DNA from 2 places in the Providencia sp. PROV_01 genome. Region 1 is predicted to be linked to the other one. Evidence: predicted binding sites of a transcription regulator. Region 1 holds the regulator's gene; the other holds the start of a gene.
The links. Region 1 encodes LexA, which represses DNA repair genes until DNA is damaged. Its sites were predicted from a motif close to TNCTGTATGTACATACAGNA; they were not measured.

Region 2: ACU696_RS14625 (metal-dependent hydrolase) is a predicted target of LexA. The motif match lies at 2,680-2,699, and genes of this name have one in related genera.

Annotation. Positions count from the first base shown of each region.
Region 1 is NZ_JBRFKD010000002.1:789,301-798,908, reverse strand. Features, by position in the region: gene modD (ModD protein) at 1-17, shown strand, start outside; gene ACU696_RS04380 (TonB-dependent receptor plug domain-containing protein) at 150-2,144, shown strand; gene zur (zinc uptake transcriptional repressor Zur) at 2,586-3,101, shown strand; gene lexA (transcriptional repressor LexA) at 3,260-3,877, opposite strand; gene ACU696_RS04365 (diacylglycerol kinase) at 4,014-4,388, opposite strand; gene plsB (glycerol-3-phosphate 1-O-acyltransferase PlsB) at 4,515-6,998, shown strand; gene ACU696_RS04355 (transposase) at 7,156-7,308, shown strand; gene ACU696_RS04350 (inverse autotransporter beta domain-containing protein) at 7,956-9,608, shown strand, end outside.
Region 2 is NZ_JBRFKD010000002.1:3,005,603-3,013,222, reverse strand. Features, by position in the region: gene ACU696_RS14635 (YkgJ family cysteine cluster protein) at 1-268, opposite strand, end outside; gene ACU696_RS14630 (L-cystine transporter) at 516-1,907, opposite strand; gene ACU696_RS14625 (metal-dependent hydrolase) at 2,089-2,664, opposite strand; gene hxpB (hexitol phosphatase HxpB) at 2,857-3,522, opposite strand; gene ACU696_RS14615 (YniB family protein) at 3,818-4,357, shown strand; gene ACU696_RS14610 (fructosamine kinase family protein) at 4,647-5,516, opposite strand; gene ACU696_RS14605 (metal ABC transporter permease) at 5,909-6,775, opposite strand; gene ACU696_RS14600 (metal ABC transporter permease) at 6,768-7,620, opposite strand, start outside.

The DNA.
Region 1 (9,608 bases):
AGATCTTTAAGCAGTAAGCTAAGAAGTTAGCGTCAGAAAAACCGTTCGTAAAAACAGCCTACCCCGTAGGCTGCATCCACCTATGGTTAATGACGCATATCGTTGTATAAAAAATAATATATCGTTATTTACAAAACTGGAAAGACATAATGAAAATAAAACAAATTACCTATTGGATTGGGATGGCTTTATTCACGACACAGGGCTACGCAGCCTCACCTAACACTGAAAAAAATACCGATGTGATGTCCGTTTGGAGCACCCCGCTTGCCGCTGATGCTAACATCATCACAGAAAACCAAATGAAGCAGCTGAATAAAACAAACGTCGCACAGGCGCTGAGTACCATGCCAGGAGTTTCTATTCAAAAATCAGGAAACCGCAATGAAACTCAAGTCAATGTACGTGGTTTTGATAGCCGCCAAGTACCTATTTTCTTTGATGGTATTCCAACTTACGTGCCTTATGACGGTACGCTAGACCTTGGCCGCTTTATGACTAGCGAGCTAGCCAGCGTAGAGCTATCTACCGGCTATACCTCTCTATTACAAGGCCCGAACCTGATGGGCGGGGCTATCAACTTAACCACCGCCACGCCTCAAAAACCCTTTGAAGCCAATATTAGCTTAAACCAAGGTTTTGCTCGCGGTGCAGATAACGCCCACAATATCAGCGCACGTTTAGGGGGGCGTAACGATCTCGGCTTTATTCAAGTCAGTGGCAGTCAATATAAGCAGCGCTTTATGGGAATACCGGGCTCAGAAAATAATAACCCATTAGCGGGTAATAATGGCCGTCGCCCGAATTCAGCAACTGATGACAAACGTATGATGGTGAAAGTAGGCTGGACACCACGAGAAGCAGATGAATACGTCGTGACTTATTTAAAACAAGAGGGTGATAAAAATAGTCCACCTAGCGTAACGAATAAAAAACAACAAATTTGGCAGTGGCCTGCTTATGATAAAGAAAGCATTTATTTCAACGGTACAACCCAAGTCACCGACGATATCGCCTTACAGAGTCGCCTATACCACGATACGTTCAAAAATACGCTTCATCAGTATAAATCTGTCAAAGATTACGAAAAAGGCCTTTATAACTACAGCCGTTACGATGATTACAGTAACGGTGCTGACATGCGTGTTGACTTCACCGTGCGTGAATTAGATATGCTGTCATTTGCTGCACACTGGAAAGAAGATGTCCACCGTGCACGCGCCAAAAGAGATGTCCCATTCGACCGCTATAAAGATAATACCTATTCTATTGCTACCGAATATCAATGGGTTGCCATGGATAACTTAGATATTATTGGTGGTATTGGCTATGACTGGCGCAAAAGTGCTGATGGTAAGCGCTATGATTACAAATCTGGTGATTTTGAAAAATACGATGGCAATAGCCAACATGCGTTCAACTGGGAAGTCATGGCTCGCTATCATTTAGAAAATAAAGATACCGTTCAATTTTCTATATCAGAAAGAAGCCGTTTCCCAACGCAAAAAGAGCGTTATACCAAAGAAAAAATGAAAAGTGACGACACATTCGTCATTAACCCACATATCGATACTGAGCGTGCTCTTACCTATGATTTGACTTACAAGGGACATATCTCACCCACTTGGTCATATACTTCAAGTCTCTATTATAACCATGTAACTGATGCCATTATGGCGCATCGTGTCGGTACTAATCAGGATGGAGGTTATATACTCGAAAATCGTAACAGCGGCAAAGTTGACTACTTTGGCATTGATTTAGGGACTAACGGGCAAATTACCGATTGGTTGGAAGCGGGTTTAAGTTACGGCTACATTCATGCTGATCCAAAACACTACAGCGTTAAACATGTTGCTGAATTACCTATCCACAAAGCCTTCGCTTGGGTGAAATTTACCCCTTATGAGCCATTCAGCATCACTGTAACCGAAGAAGCAAGAAGCTGGGCCTTTAATTATGTCGATGCAGATAGCAAAGTGCGTGGATATGCCAAAACTGACCTACGTTTAGATTATGACTTTGGACAAGGAATATCTGTTAATACATCAGTTAATAACTTATTCGATAAATCATATGAATATACTAATGGGTATATCGAAGAGGGTCGTAATTATTGGTTAGGTATTGAATATAAATACTAATCTAAATATATTAGGCAATGACTTTAATCATTGCCTAATATTATATAAATAAAATAAGATTAATCTGTGCTCCTGCAAAAATAATAAACATAAACCCCATAAAGTAAGCTTTAGAGGGTGAGAAAAGAAGGTTGTAAATTAAAGGCAAGATAAGTCTTAATTAAAATTACATCAAATTAAAACTAAATCTTTCAATTAATTGTTCATCATGAGTTATGAATTTATAATAAATTTGTTTAATATATGTTTCATTTTATCTGTTTATTTTTAAATAAAATTAAATATCATTTTTTATATTTTATTTATTAGTCAAAAAAACTCAGCAAAGCTAAAATTTTTTGATAGCACCGCATTCATCTCTTGATTCTCAATAGTTCAAGAAACTGTGATAAACTTGTGTGCAGTAAACATTTGCATTTTTCAACGGGTGGGGTCAGTAAAATGGAAAAGATGAGTGAAAAAAAAGTTCTTGCGATGGCAGAACATATTTGCCAATCAAGAGGCGTCAGGTTGACACCACAGAGAGAAACGGTATTGAGCCTAATAGCACAACAGCATGGTGCGATCAGTGCTTATGATTTACTCGACTTACTACGTGAAATTGAACCTCAGGCTAAGCCACCTACCGTTTATCGTGGCCTTGAGTTCTTAATGGAGCAAGGTTTTATCCATAAAATCGAATCAACCAACAGCTATGTTGTTTGTCACCATTTTGATAACCCAAGCCATATCTCTGTTATGTTAATTTGCGACCAGTGCGGAAGCGTAACGGAAAGTGATTGCACAACGATAGAAGCCGCAATTATTAATTTGGCAGATGAACACCAATTCCGCTTAAGGCATACCGTAGTGGAAAACCATGGTTTATGTAAAAATTGCGACGAAGTGAATAGCTGCCAAGATCATGAACATTGTCATCATAACCACGAACAACCTGTAACCCCTAAGAAAAAGTAAATAGCCGGACTGCTAGATCGTTTGATGAAATGCAAAGAGAAAATAGAGAAGAGAAAAATATAAGAAAGGAAACAAAACAGGCAGACTTCAGAATAAAACCATGAAATCTGCCTGCAATCGTCTTCACCGTCTGTAACACAGCTGGTTGCTAACGAAAATTAATACCAATCACTGTTACGAATAACCCCAACCGCTAAACCTTCAATAGTGAAATTTTGCTGACGCAAGTCAACAACAATAGGTTCGAATTCTGGGTTTTCTGCTATTAACTCAACACGGTTACCCTGTTGCTTAAAACGTTTAACAGTGACTTCATCTTCGATACGTGCAACCACTACTTGCCCGTTATGTACATTTTGTGTTTTATGCACAGCTAATAAATCGCCATCCATAATACCAATATCTTTCATGGACATCCCATTCACACGCAATAAGAAATCTGCATGTGGTTTAAACAGCTCAGGGTCAACTTGATAGTGGCTCTCAATATGTTCCTGTGCTAATAATGGTTCGCCAGCGGCTACACGTCCAATCAGAGGTAACCCCTGATCTTCGGTTTCTTCTTCAAGAAGCAGACGAATACCTCGAGATGCACCTGAGACGATTTCAATAACCCCTTTACGCGCTAAGGCCTTTAAATGCTCTTCTGCCGCATTAGGCGAACGAAAACCAAGGCTTGCTGCTATCTCAGCGCGTGTAGGAGGCATACCCGTCTGCGAAATGTGGTCACGCACTAGATCGTAAACCTGCTGTTGTCGAGCCGTCAGTGCTTTCATTCCGTTCCCCTGTTTGTTTATACAGTCAAGCTGTGAGTATATACAGGTAAATGAAGATTTGGAACAGTTAAATCGCTCAATTTAAGCATTTGTTATCGATTTATTTTCTTTTTACCTGATTAAGTAACCAAACACCTTAACCAGGGAAATAGCGCTGCCATAATACGAGTACCCAAATAAACAACGCTAAACCGATACTCACAAATACCGCGGCAGAACCAATATCTTTAGCTCTCCCTGAAAGTTCATGATATTCACTTCCGATACGGTCAACTACGGCTTCTATCGCGCTATTCAGTAATTCGACTATTGCCACCAGAACAACAGAACTCACTAACAAAATCCTATCTATATAGCTGATATCTAAATAAAATGCGATAAAAATCGCGATAATTGCAGCAACAGATTCTTGCCTAAATGCGGCTTCATTAACCCAAGCTGCCTTCAAACCTTTAAGGGAATACCCCGCAGCTTTAATCACTCGCGTGAAGCCCTTAACTTGACTCGCCATATTTATTCCTTAAAAAATACAAACAATAATCGATTTTTACGGTCAAAGTGAATTGTCAGTAACAGATCTAACCATGTATTTCTGGTATGATTGCGCAGCATTGTTAACAAGAGGCTATAATCATTTATGTCACTATGGCGTAAAATATATTACAACACGTTGAATTTACCACTTAAATTATTGGTAAAAAGTAAACTAATTCCTTCGGATCCCATCACTGAGTTGCAGCTTGATGTCAACAGGCCAACCCTATACGTATTACCTTATCATTCGAAGTCTGACCTCCTCACGCTACGGCACCAATGCTTAGCTATTGGTCTGCCAGACCCGCTGGTCGACAATGATATCAATGGAACGAAGCTTCCGGCCTACGTTTTTATCGATGATGGCCCACGTGTTTTTCGCTATTATTCACCGAATCCACGTAAGGATTCAGTAAAAACATTCCATGCTTATTTAGATTTGCATAAAAACAACCCAAATCTAGATATTCAAATGCTACCGGCATCCGTGATGTTTGGGCGCTCACCTGGTCGTGAAGGCCATACCCCAGCACCACCACTGAAACTGTTAAATGGCATCCAAAAATTCTTCGCCGTTTTATGGTTAGGACGTGACAGCTTCGTACGTTTATCTCCGATTGTCTCAATTGGGAAAATGGCACAAGACCACGGTACAGACACCATTATTGCCAACAAACTTGCTCGTGTCGCACGTATTCACTATTCGCGCCAACGTCTCGCAGCAGTTGGGCCTAAACTCCCTGCACGTTATGAGCTGTTTAATAAGTTATTGACGTCAAAAGCAATTGAAAAAGCCGTTGAAGACGAAGCGCGCAGTAAAAAAATTCCACTCAAAAAAGCTCAGCAAAATGCCGTTGGGATGATGGAAGAAATCGCAGCCAATTTCTCTTATGAAGCAGTACGTTTAACGGATAGGGTTCTTAGTTGGACTTGGAATCGCCTTTATCAAGGCATTAATGTTCAGCACGCTGAACGAGTCCGCCAGCTAGCACAAGACGGCCATGAAATCGTTTATGTGCCATCCCACCGTAGCCATATGGACTACTTACTGCTCTCATATGTGCTATACCATCAAGGGCTAGTTCCACCCCATATTGCCGCGGGGATCAACCTCAATTTCTGGCCTGCTGGGCCTATTTTCCGTCGTTTAGGGGCCTTTTTTATTCGCCGAACGTTCAAAGGCAATAAACTGTATTCGACCGTTTTCCGTGAATATTTAAGTGAGCTATTTGCCCGAGGTTACTCCATCGAGTACTTTGTGGAAGGTGGGCGCTCACGTACCGGTCGTTTGTTACAGCCTAAGACGGGTACTCTCTCCATGACGTTACAAGCGATGTTGCGCGGTGACTCACGCCCTATCACCATTGTTCCTATCTACATCGGGTATGAGCATGTGATGGAAGTGGGTACTTACGCCAAAGAACTGCGCGGTGCAGAAAAAGAGAAAGAAGGCTTTTTCTCTATGGTTCGCGGCTTACGTAAATTGCGCAACCTAGGCCAAGGCTATGTTAACTTTGGCCAGCCAATTTCGCTTCCACACTATCTCAACCAGCGTGTACCTGATTGGCGCGACTCTATCGACCCTATCGAACCACAAAGACCAACTTGGCTAAACCCAACGGTCAGTTCGTTAGCTGATAACATTATGGTCAATATTAATAATGCAGCCGCAGCCAATGCGATTAACCTGTGTGCGACTGCGTTACTGGCTTCTCGTCAACGCTCACTGACTCGTGAGCAACTAGTTGAACAAGTCGACTGTTACCTGCAATTATTGCGCAATGTGCCATACACCGCAGATGCTACAACGCCAAATAAAACGGCCGAGCAATTGTTAGAACATGCTTTGCACATGGATAAATTTGAAGTCGAAAAAGACAGCATGGGGGATATTATCATTCTTCCTCGCGAAAATGCCGTCTTGATGACCTATTACCGTAACAATATCCATCATTTATTAGTATTACCATCGCTAATAACTAGCATTGTGTTACACCATGAACGCATAAGCCGCCAAGACATTCACTATCAAGTAGGCCAAATTTACCCGTTCTTAAAAGCAGAACTGTTTATGCGTTATAACAGTGATGAGCTACATGAGACGGTAGATACACTAATTGATGAACTGAATAACCAAAAGCTAATTTGCTTAAAAGAAGATGATGTGGTGGTGCTAAATCCTCGCCGTATTCGCCCATTACAGCTCTTAGCAGCAGGCGTTCGTGAGACTTTGCAACGTTATGCAATCACATTGTCATTACTCAATGCGAGCCCGGAAATTAGCCGTAATACACTGGAAAAACAAAGCCGTATCCTTGCGCAACGCCTTTCTGTTTTACACGGTATTAACGCTCCTGAATTCTTTGATAAAGCGGTATTCTCGACATTGGTCGATACCCTAAGGGAGGAAGGCTACATTGATAATAATGAAAATGATATCTTTGTAACCAATGCACAGAAACTGTATGCCGTTCTGGCTCGCTTGATGTCACCTGAGATCCGTTTAACTATTGAAAGTGTTAGCCAAGACGATGAGTTTTCCACTGCGATAGAGAAGAATACAGAAACTGAAACAAATGCAGACTAGAAATCTTGGAGCTAAATAAGTAAAAGGGGTAATGTTATTCACATTACCCCTTTTATTTAATAGAGCTAGCGCTAACAATAATCTATGTCCTAAATAATTCGAAGTGCCGCACCAATGATGAATTGTTTTTTGAAACCACTGAGTTCGATTAATCAAGGTGATGTTGCTGAATTATTTATCTGGTATTATCTCTGAGCATCGCTTCGTTAAAGAAATCCAAACCAATGGCGCTTACTTTTGGTTCCTATATATAGGACTCACTGAAAAAGTATCGAATTCCACCACACTAACCAAAACAGCCAATACCTAATATTGATAGCTAGAAGGATAGGCGATTTTTATGTGTATTCAATATTATTTTAATAAAAGAAAAGCCGCCAAAACCCAACATAAAAAATTGATAAATAACAAATAAATTCAAAAAAACACACAGTTTGAAATATGGTAAATATCAAAAAATAATTTCAATTCATAATAAATTATCATTTCTTAATTAACCCCACTCTCTATGACTTCTTATTTAGTCCAAACAAGTACGTTCACATTATCAATCTAAATATATAAATTTCACCGCAAGACGAAATGCAATCATTGAGTCGAGTATTAACATCCACCACCAAAATGAGGCATTAGATTACATAACTGAAATTTATAACAGCAACTCAATATCTGCTTATCTCACTCTATTATTGGTGTTTAGCACCTTTGATAGTTCATTTATTCACAATGGAAATATCCTAATTATGGAAACAACGACTTAAAGGAAGGAATAAAAGGAATAAATAAATGATTTTTGGTATTAACCGTTACAGTATCAAATCATCTCAGATGCCCTTATTGATTCCCGTTTTACTGTCCGTATCCATCATACCAACTGGTTCAGTCTTTGCTACTGGGTTTGTAGATAGAATCAAAGTGAAGCCTTACCACCTGCAGACAGGAGAGACCGTTCACAGTGTGGCTCATCAATACAATCTGACGGTGGAGGAATTAAAAACATTAAATCAAAAACGCAATTTCGCCCGCGCTTTTGAACAACTTTCAGCTGGAGATCAAATCGATGTACCAAGCACTTACATCGCCAATACGACAGATAAAACGACGAAGAAAGGTGTACAAGTAAACGACTCAGATAGTGAAATTGAGAACTGGTTGGCCCAAACTGCCCCTAACTTTTTCCAAGCGATGAACACACAAAGTGCAGAGGAGTACCTGACTAAACAGGCCAAGGATATGGCGGTGAGCACAGCGTCATCAACCATGGAGAGTTGGTTAAATCAATATGGTACCGCACAAATTAGTGTACAGCCGGGAGATAAACTGTCACAAAGTACGCTGTCTGCCGACATGCTGTTACCTGTATATCAAAACCCAGATTGGCTGGTGTTCACCCAGTTAGGAGGTCGGAACCTTAATGATCGCACCACCCTAAACTTAGGAGTGGGCGCTCGTCGGTTCAATGAGCAATGGATGTATGGCGTCAACACCTTTTATGACGCTGATATTACAGGTGGGAACAGCCGACTCGGTATTGGCGGAGAATTGTGGTCCGATAATCTACGCTTTTCAACCAATGGTTATCTGCGACTCAACAACTGGCATCAGTCACGGGATTTTGACGACTACGATGAACGCCCCGCCAACGGATTTGATATGACCGCCAGTGCTTGGTTGCCATCTTATCCACAACTTGGTGGCAAACTGAAATATGAACAATATTTCGGTGATGAAGTGGCAATGAAAGGTAAGGACTCTCGTAGTAAGTCGCCAAAAACAATGACTGTAGGGTTGAATTACACACCTATTCCATTAATTACCCTTGGGGCTGACTGGCGTACAGGACAAGGAACTGATGATCTGCAACTTCAGGCACAACTGACCTATTCATTCGGTGTGCCTTGGAAAGACCAAATATCATCGAGTTCAGTTGCTCGCCTGCGTTCGCTCTCAGGCAGCCTAATGGCACTGGTTGAGCGCAATAACAACATTGTACTCGAATACCGTAAACAGGATTTGATCAGTTTAATACTGCCGCAGGAAATCCGTGGTCGAGGTGCCAGCCTACAGTCACTGAGCGCTATCTTAAAAGCGAAATATGGTGCTGAACGTGTGAAATGGGGAATGCTGACAGAGTTTTCATCCAACGGTGGGAAAGTACAGTCTGTTGGCAAAAGTTTAACAGCTTGGCAAATTCGCCTACCTGCTTGGCAGGCGGGTAAAAGCAATACTTATACCCTAAGTGCTATTGCATGGGATGGAAAGGGAAATGCATCAAAACCGGCCTATATAAAAGTGATTGTCGACGCAGGGTTTTCTAACCGCTACTCAAGTTTGACTGTTGGATCAGGTGTACTGAATGTCGATCAGTCGGAGGTATTAACGCTGACGATGCGGGATGAGCAGAATGCACCGATGACTAAATTGGCTTCATCGATTCAGTTGCCGTTCGCCTTCACGACACAAAAAGGCGGGTCATCACTATCGCCTTCGCAAAGTGGCGTTAAGTTGGAGGCGTTGAAAGAAACGGCACCGGGTGTTTATACCACCACCATCACCACTGGAAAATTGCCGGGCACCCTCATTTTTAGTCCGAAGGTAGAGGGGATCAAT
Region 2 (7,620 bases), 2.2 Mb from region 1:
TGGGTCTTTGTGCATAAATCGAACAAGACACACACTCACCAATAGTGCCCTCTAAAGCAGTACAGCGGGTATTTTGTTTTTGATTGGTGCCATGCATACAACTCATAAATGGGGTAATTTGCTCAGTTAAATGTTGTGGTACAACACCACCGCCACTTTCTGCCTCAGCCCAATAAAAAGAGACACGAAAATAGGCACAACATGCACCGCAGCTTACACAAGGGTTTTCAGAAGACGCAGTTTTTAGGATATGGACATTATTAGTCATATTAAAAAACCATAAATGATGTTGATAAAATACCCATAGGAAATGGGTTGACGCAACACAAGCAGGAAGCTCAAGAAAACGTTGCTCAGGCTTTATTATCTTACGTAATTCCAGTTTATTGCAATATTATTTAGCACAAAAAACTGGTTTTTTTAATGTTCACCAAGATTAATAAAATTGACGTATTTGTGATAACCATAAAAAAACCTGCCAGAAGGCAGGTTTTTGTTTGAACTATGATGACAAATTAAACGTGTTTTAAATCTGCGTCATCATTTTGGTTGAATATCGCTTTATCGGTTTCACCCATCAATTGGCTAGTGACAGTACCTGCTGTCATTGAACCACTGACATTCAACGCAGTACGGCCCATATCAATTAATGGCTCAACTGAGATTAACAGAGCAACTAATGTGACAGGTAAGCCCATTGCGGGTAGTACAATTAACGCTGCAAAAGTTGCACCGCCACCAACACCAGCAACCCCTGCTGAACTGATAGTAACAATACCGACTAATGTCGCAATCCACAGTGGATCGAATGGGTTGATTCCCATTGTCGGTGCTACCATTACCGCTAACATTGCAGGGTAGATACCTGCACAACCATTTTGCCCAATCGTTGCACCAAAAGATGCTGAGAAACTAGCAATGGACTCAGGGATACCGAAACGACGTGTTTGTGTTTCAATATTCAGTGGAATACTTGCTGCACTTGAACGACTCGTGAATGCAAAGGTTAACACTGGCCCAGCTTTTTTAAAGAATTTAATCGGGTTTAAGCCTGTTGTCGCAACTAAAATACCGTGTATGACAAACATAATGCCTAATGCAACATAAGAGGCAATAACAAAGGTTCCTAAGTTGATGATGTCATGTAAGTTTGAACTTGCTACAACTTTAATCATCAGCGCCATCACACCATACGGCGTTAAACGCATTACTAAGCGAACTAATTTCATTGCCCAAGCTTGCATAACATCAATTGCAGCTAAGGCTTTTTCACCACGCTCTTTATCATCTTTAAACAATTGTAGTGCGGCAACGCCGAGGAAGGCAGCAAAAATAACGACACTAATAATCGATGTTGGATTTGCTCCAGTTAAATCCGCAAATGGATTTTTTGGAATAAATGATAAAATTAATTGAGGTACGGTTAAGTCAGAAACTTTCCCAATATAATTGCTTTCTATTGCAGATAAGCGAGCAGTTTCAGATTGACCTTGAACTAAACCTTCTGCGGTCAGGCCGAATACATTGGCAATTAAAATACCAACTAACGCAGCAATAGCAGTGGTAAATAACAAAGTGCCAATTGTTAAAAAGCTAATTTTACCCAGTGAAGAGGCTTTATGTAATCTTGCCACCGCACTTAGAATTGAAGCAAATACCAATGGCATAATCACCATTTGTAATAGCTGCACATACCCATTTCCGACAATATTAAACCACAGAATGGAGTCTTTTACCGTTTGGTGGCCACTACCGTACACGAGGTGCAGTATTACCCCATAGGCAACACCGAAAACCAGACCGACTAAAACTTTTTTAGATAGGCTCCAGCCTTTAGCCCCTAGTTTTGCCAACAGTATTAGTAGTGCTACAAAGCCGAGCACATTAATAATTAGAGGAATATTCATTCCGAACTCCAAATCATATTTTTATAAGGTGTGTTACTTGCCCTTTAATCCTTATTTGTTATAAGGATTTAGTTACTTCAAACAACTGGTTATATGTTATCAGCTGATAAAACACATTTCTTATACCAAAAAGTAATAAGATAGTATTATTCATACTTACATTATATGACAAAACTATAAATTATGTAGGGAAGTATGTATCTATTTGATTATGAATGTATTTTATAATCACATCAACGTGATTATAAAAATCGAATTGGTAACCTGCGGGTAATAAGCAGGCACAAACGGTCAAAATAATGGCAACAAAGCGTTCTCCACGTTGGCTATTTTTACCGCGGATCATGGGAAAACAAAAACGTTGGGGGAGTGGCCATAGTAACGGTACCCCCGAAGGCGTGAGCATATCGGCGACTAGATGGCTGATATAACCCAATAAAAAGGCTTGGATAATATCATTTGGGATTGCCCATTCTGTAGGTACCCATTGATAACAAGAAATCATCAATAGAAACCATGCAACTAGGCTATGAGTAAACCCACGGTGCCCGCAAAGCTTGGAAATGGGTAATGAGAAAATCCGCAGTAATCGACCAGGAATTGAGGAGGGGTGGTCAATATCGGGCAATAATGCGCCTAATAAGGCTCCTGGAACCATGTGCAGCCAATCACCATGAGCAATCTCTGGGGTGATTTGAAGTTTATGAGCCATTATTAAAGAGGCGACGGAAAAAAGCAGATGCCCTTCAGCTGTCATGGTGGATAAAATACCATCTGTTTATCTATACAGTTGATTGGCAGTATAAAGTGTTTGAAAAGAATATGATAGTACTAGAAAGGTAAAAAAACTCTTATTTATTAGCAGATAAGGAAAGGATTTTATAAATTAACACAATTCCCCTACCTAAGTTAGATAGGGGAGAACACTTCTTAGACACACAAAGTATTCTTAACGTAAATGTTCAGCCTTTAAGTCATTCAGTGAGGCTAGTTTGATATCGGCTAAACCAAAGCGCGGATCATTAAAATGCTTGCTGTCAGGTACCACAATTGAACGCATTCTGGCCGCTTTTGCAGAAATCATACCGTTAAATGAATCTTCTAATGATGCGCAATTGACCGGTTTAGTTGATAACTCAGCTGCTGCTTTAAGATAAACTTCAGGATGAGGTTTACTCAAGGGCAAATCAGCCGCAGAAATAACCGCAGAGAAATAATCACGAATATCCAGAAGATTTAAAACTTTTTCCAACATGTATAAAGGAGAAGCAGAAGCCAGGGCAATTTTTAAATCCATTGAACGGCAAAGTTCCATGGCATGTTGCACACCGGGTAGAATAGGGCGAGTTTCTTCAACTAAGCCAACAACACGGTCAATGATGCGTTGTGTGGCTTCTTCTTGGCTGCATCCTTGCCAAGGGGAAGCGTGGTACCAAAGCTCCACCACATGGTCAATACGTAAACCTAAGGTATCAGGCAGGGTATCAGCAATTGAAACGTCGACACCCAATTGTGAAAAAATCTCAAGTTCAGCCTGTGCCCAAAAAGGTTCCGAGTCGATCAGTAAACCATCCATATCAAAAATGACCGATTGGATGGGAAGATTATGGTACATGTCAAAACTCCATTCATGTCGTATCTATTAACGAAGGAGCAATGATATCAGTAAACAGGCTTCAAGCGTATTACTTGAGGTCAGTATTAGGGCAATATTGAAGAATTATCGGACAGCATGAAGTAAAAATATAATGATAATTAATAACCATACTATTTTGATTAGTCTGAAAGTCTAAATATAATTATCAATTATGAATTGAAATTTGGAGACGATGACTTTTTTCAGCTATGATTAGCGTTGAAAAATCATTGTAAAAATTTATCAAAAATAATAACGCTGAGGAAAAGCAGTAATGAATTACCATAATGCCAATTATGTCGCAATCGGCAAACGTATTCTGGGTTGGGTTGTTTTTCTGTTAGCATTAATTTCGACATTGGCGTCTTTAATTAAACTGGCTGGCATGAAGGGGCTTGCAGGTGAAGGGATCAATGCAGTCGCTAATGATTTTATTAAATTAATGGCGGAAATGGCCCGTCAAACTACGCCTTTCCTAAATTTCTTTTGGAATAACTCACCAGTACCTCAAGTTGCTAATGGGTTTTCTGGCAGCAATATCGGCTTTATCATCATTTTTATTTTTATTTTTGTTGGGCTTGCATTAAGTGCATCAGGTTTGCGCATGTACCGACAAATTAAGTTTATCCGTGAAAGCTTAGAAGACCACGTGATTATAGAAAAAGCAAAAGGCATAGACATCTCAAAAGAAGAACTAGAAGCTAAGGTAACTATTCCACGTCACACCATTTTCTCTCAATTTTTTCTTCTTTATTTTTGGCCAATTGTATTGGGGGTTGGCTTGTATTTTCTTCTACGCTTCCTTAACTGGTAATTTTCGTCATACTTCGAACCCTAGCTGTGTTGGCTTCTTTTGGCTAGTCGGGGCTCATACTTGTGTATGTTCCCCAAACTATCCTCAATTGCCGCCTTGCCACGGATCGAATTATTTAGAAAATTAAATTTTCGTCATACGTCACGTTATGAGGGTGTTGGCTGCGTTTAGCTACTCGGGTCACATACTTATGTATGCTCCCAGAGATATCTGCACTTGCCGCCTACTCATAACGCGAATTATTTAGAAAATTAACTATTCGTCGTACTTAATATTAAAAAACAGGAGCTTATTTTTCGTTGAGTAGGTTATCAATAATTGTTTGTGCTTGGTGGTAGCTTTGTTCATTACCAAAGATATGGGCTTGATTGAGTAAATAATATAACTGATAGATTGGTTGCCTATCTAAAAATCCATTTGGCAATGGCCAAACACTTTGGTAGCCATCGATAATTTGGATCGGAAGTTCTTGATATAACGGTAACATCGCAATATCACATTCTCTATCGCCCCAATAACAGGCGGGGTCATACAGTACTCCTTCAATATTTTGAGTGATAGCACAGTTTGCTGGCCATAAATCACCATGTAATAAAGAAGGTTGTGGTTGATGTCCTGCAAGTTTGTCCTTAACAATATCGACAATTTGCTGAATATCGCTAAATACCATTCCTTTTTCGGAGGCGAGTTGTAATTGTAAGCCAATACGCTTTTCTGCAAAAAATGAATTCCAACGCTTTTCCCAGCCATTAGGCTGTACAATTGTGCTTAGCATTGTATCAAAATCAAACCCGTAACTAGGCTGCTCTTCCCATTGATGTAGACGTGCTAGTTGTTGACCAAAATGCCATGCATTGGTGTTATCGAAAGGTTTTAGAGGGAAATATTCGAGCAGAAGAAAACTATGGTGCTTATTACTGCCAACACCGTAAACTTTAGGAACGGTTATAGTTTGGCTTTTAGCGAGCATTTCAAGTTGTTCAGCCTCTTGTTTAAATAAAGGCAAAAACTCACGCCGATTTTGTTTAATGAACACGGTGTGTTCGCCATAGTCAATTCTTAACGTATGGTGAATATCACCACCAGAGAGAATGACTTTGTTACGTAGCTCCGCCTCACCTAAGTGTTCACTTAATAAACGACACATTGCTTGCCACATGACTCACCTCGCTCTGCTTTGGTCTTCATTAATATAATACTATAGCGGCAGTTTAGGAATTAACAATGATAATTGCTTAAAAAGAAGCCGCTATCACGAAATAGTTAATTAATTATCAGGTTGATAACTATAATCAGAGAGTGACTCAAATTTAACGTGTGACGAACCAAATGAGAATGTTCAAATAATTGGAAATAAGTAGCTACAGAACTCACATTATCAGCGAGAAGCCTAGCAATGAAAGTTTATGAGGGATAAGTAGGGGCGGGATTAACGTTGTACGACGAAAATGCGTTAAAACATTAGGCTGGTAGTAAGTATTGATTGTTTTAATAAAAAGCTGAACTTACGAATTTGTGAGTTCAGCTTTTTACTTTTAGAGCATTCAATTATCAGGCTGTATGCATACTTTGTGGGTTAGCTTGCCCTTTTTTGCGGGCTAATACGATTTTGCTATACAGTAATGCAATCACAAAATACACAGCCTGTGTAACAACGATAGTTGGTCCGGTTGTTGCGTTGATGTGAAAACTCAGGATAGTCCCAATAACGCTCGATGTTACCGAAGCAATGATAGCGACGATGAGCATTTTCCCAAAACTACGGCATAACACAAAAGCAATGATGCCTGGGGAAATTAGCATTGCAATCACCAAAATAATACCAACTGCTTGCAATGAAGCAACAATGGTGAGAGCGAGTAGCGATAGCAAGCCATAATGGATTAACTTCACAGGCAAGCCAATGACTCGTGCTTGGTTAGGATCAAAGCAATACAACATGAAATCCTTACGTTTCAGTAGGATAATTGCAATGGTTACCCCTGCAAATAGTAATATTTGTTTAAACTCGCTATCGGTTATCCCTAAAATATCACCAAATAGAATATGCGTAAGGTGCTGTTCGGTATCTATTTTAGCAAACATAACCAAGCCGATAGCAAACATGCCTGAGAAGACGATACCCATCACCGTATCTTCTTTTATACGGCTATTTTCCTTTAAATAACCTGTAGCCACAGCACAAAACAAGCCAGATGCAAATGCCCCTATCGCTAATGGGATACCGAGTAAAGAAGCAATAATGATCCCCGGTAAAACGGCATGGGAAATTGCATCGCCCATCAATGACCAACCTTTCAATACTAAAAAGCAAGAGAGGATAGCGCATACCGTTCCGCTGACAATGGCTGTAATCAATGCTTTTTGCATAAAGGGAAATGCAAACGGAGCCATCAGTAAGTCAATGAAATCACTCATGAGATGCTCCTTGTTGGTGTGATTGGTGCAGCCGGGCGACTTCCTGTTTGGCTTTACGTTTTGAGGCAAAAATACCGTGCTTAGGTGCAAAGAAAAATGCCAGTAGGAAAATAATGGTTTGTAAGGTGACTATTAACCCACCTGTAGCACCATTAAGGAAATAACTGATATAAGCACCAACAGCACTGGTTACGGTACCAATCGTGACTGAAATAATGAGTAAGCGTTTAAATTGGTCGGTTAATAAATAGGCAGTTGCACCTGGTGTGACGACCATCGCAATCACAAGGATTGCGCCAACTGTTTGTAAAGCAGCAACAGTACACGCACTTAATAATGTGAAGAAAATAATTTTTAGGCGTAGAGGATTCAAACCTATTGAGCGTGCATGGCTTTCATCGAAAAAAACGGCTAATAAATCTTTCCATAAGCACAACAGGATAATAAATGAAACGCCGATAATAATTTCTACTTGTAATACGTCAGAATCCGCAATACCTAAAATATTACCAAAAATAATACTTTGTACATTAACAGATGTTGGATTCAATGAAACAATCAACAAACCTGCCGCGAAAAAAGTAGAAAAGATAAAGCCAATAACAGCATCTTCACGTAAACGAGTTAGATGCTTTATTAATGTCATGGCAAGTGCCGCAAGGATCCCGGTAAAAAAGGCGCCTGCCGCATAGGGTAAACCTAAAGCATAAGCACCCGCCACCCCAGGAACAACGGAGTGGGAGAGGGCATCTCCCATCAATGACCAGCCTTTCAACATCAAATACGCCGATAAGAATGCACAGACAGCACCAACAATGGCGCTGACCCAAATGGCTTTTATCATA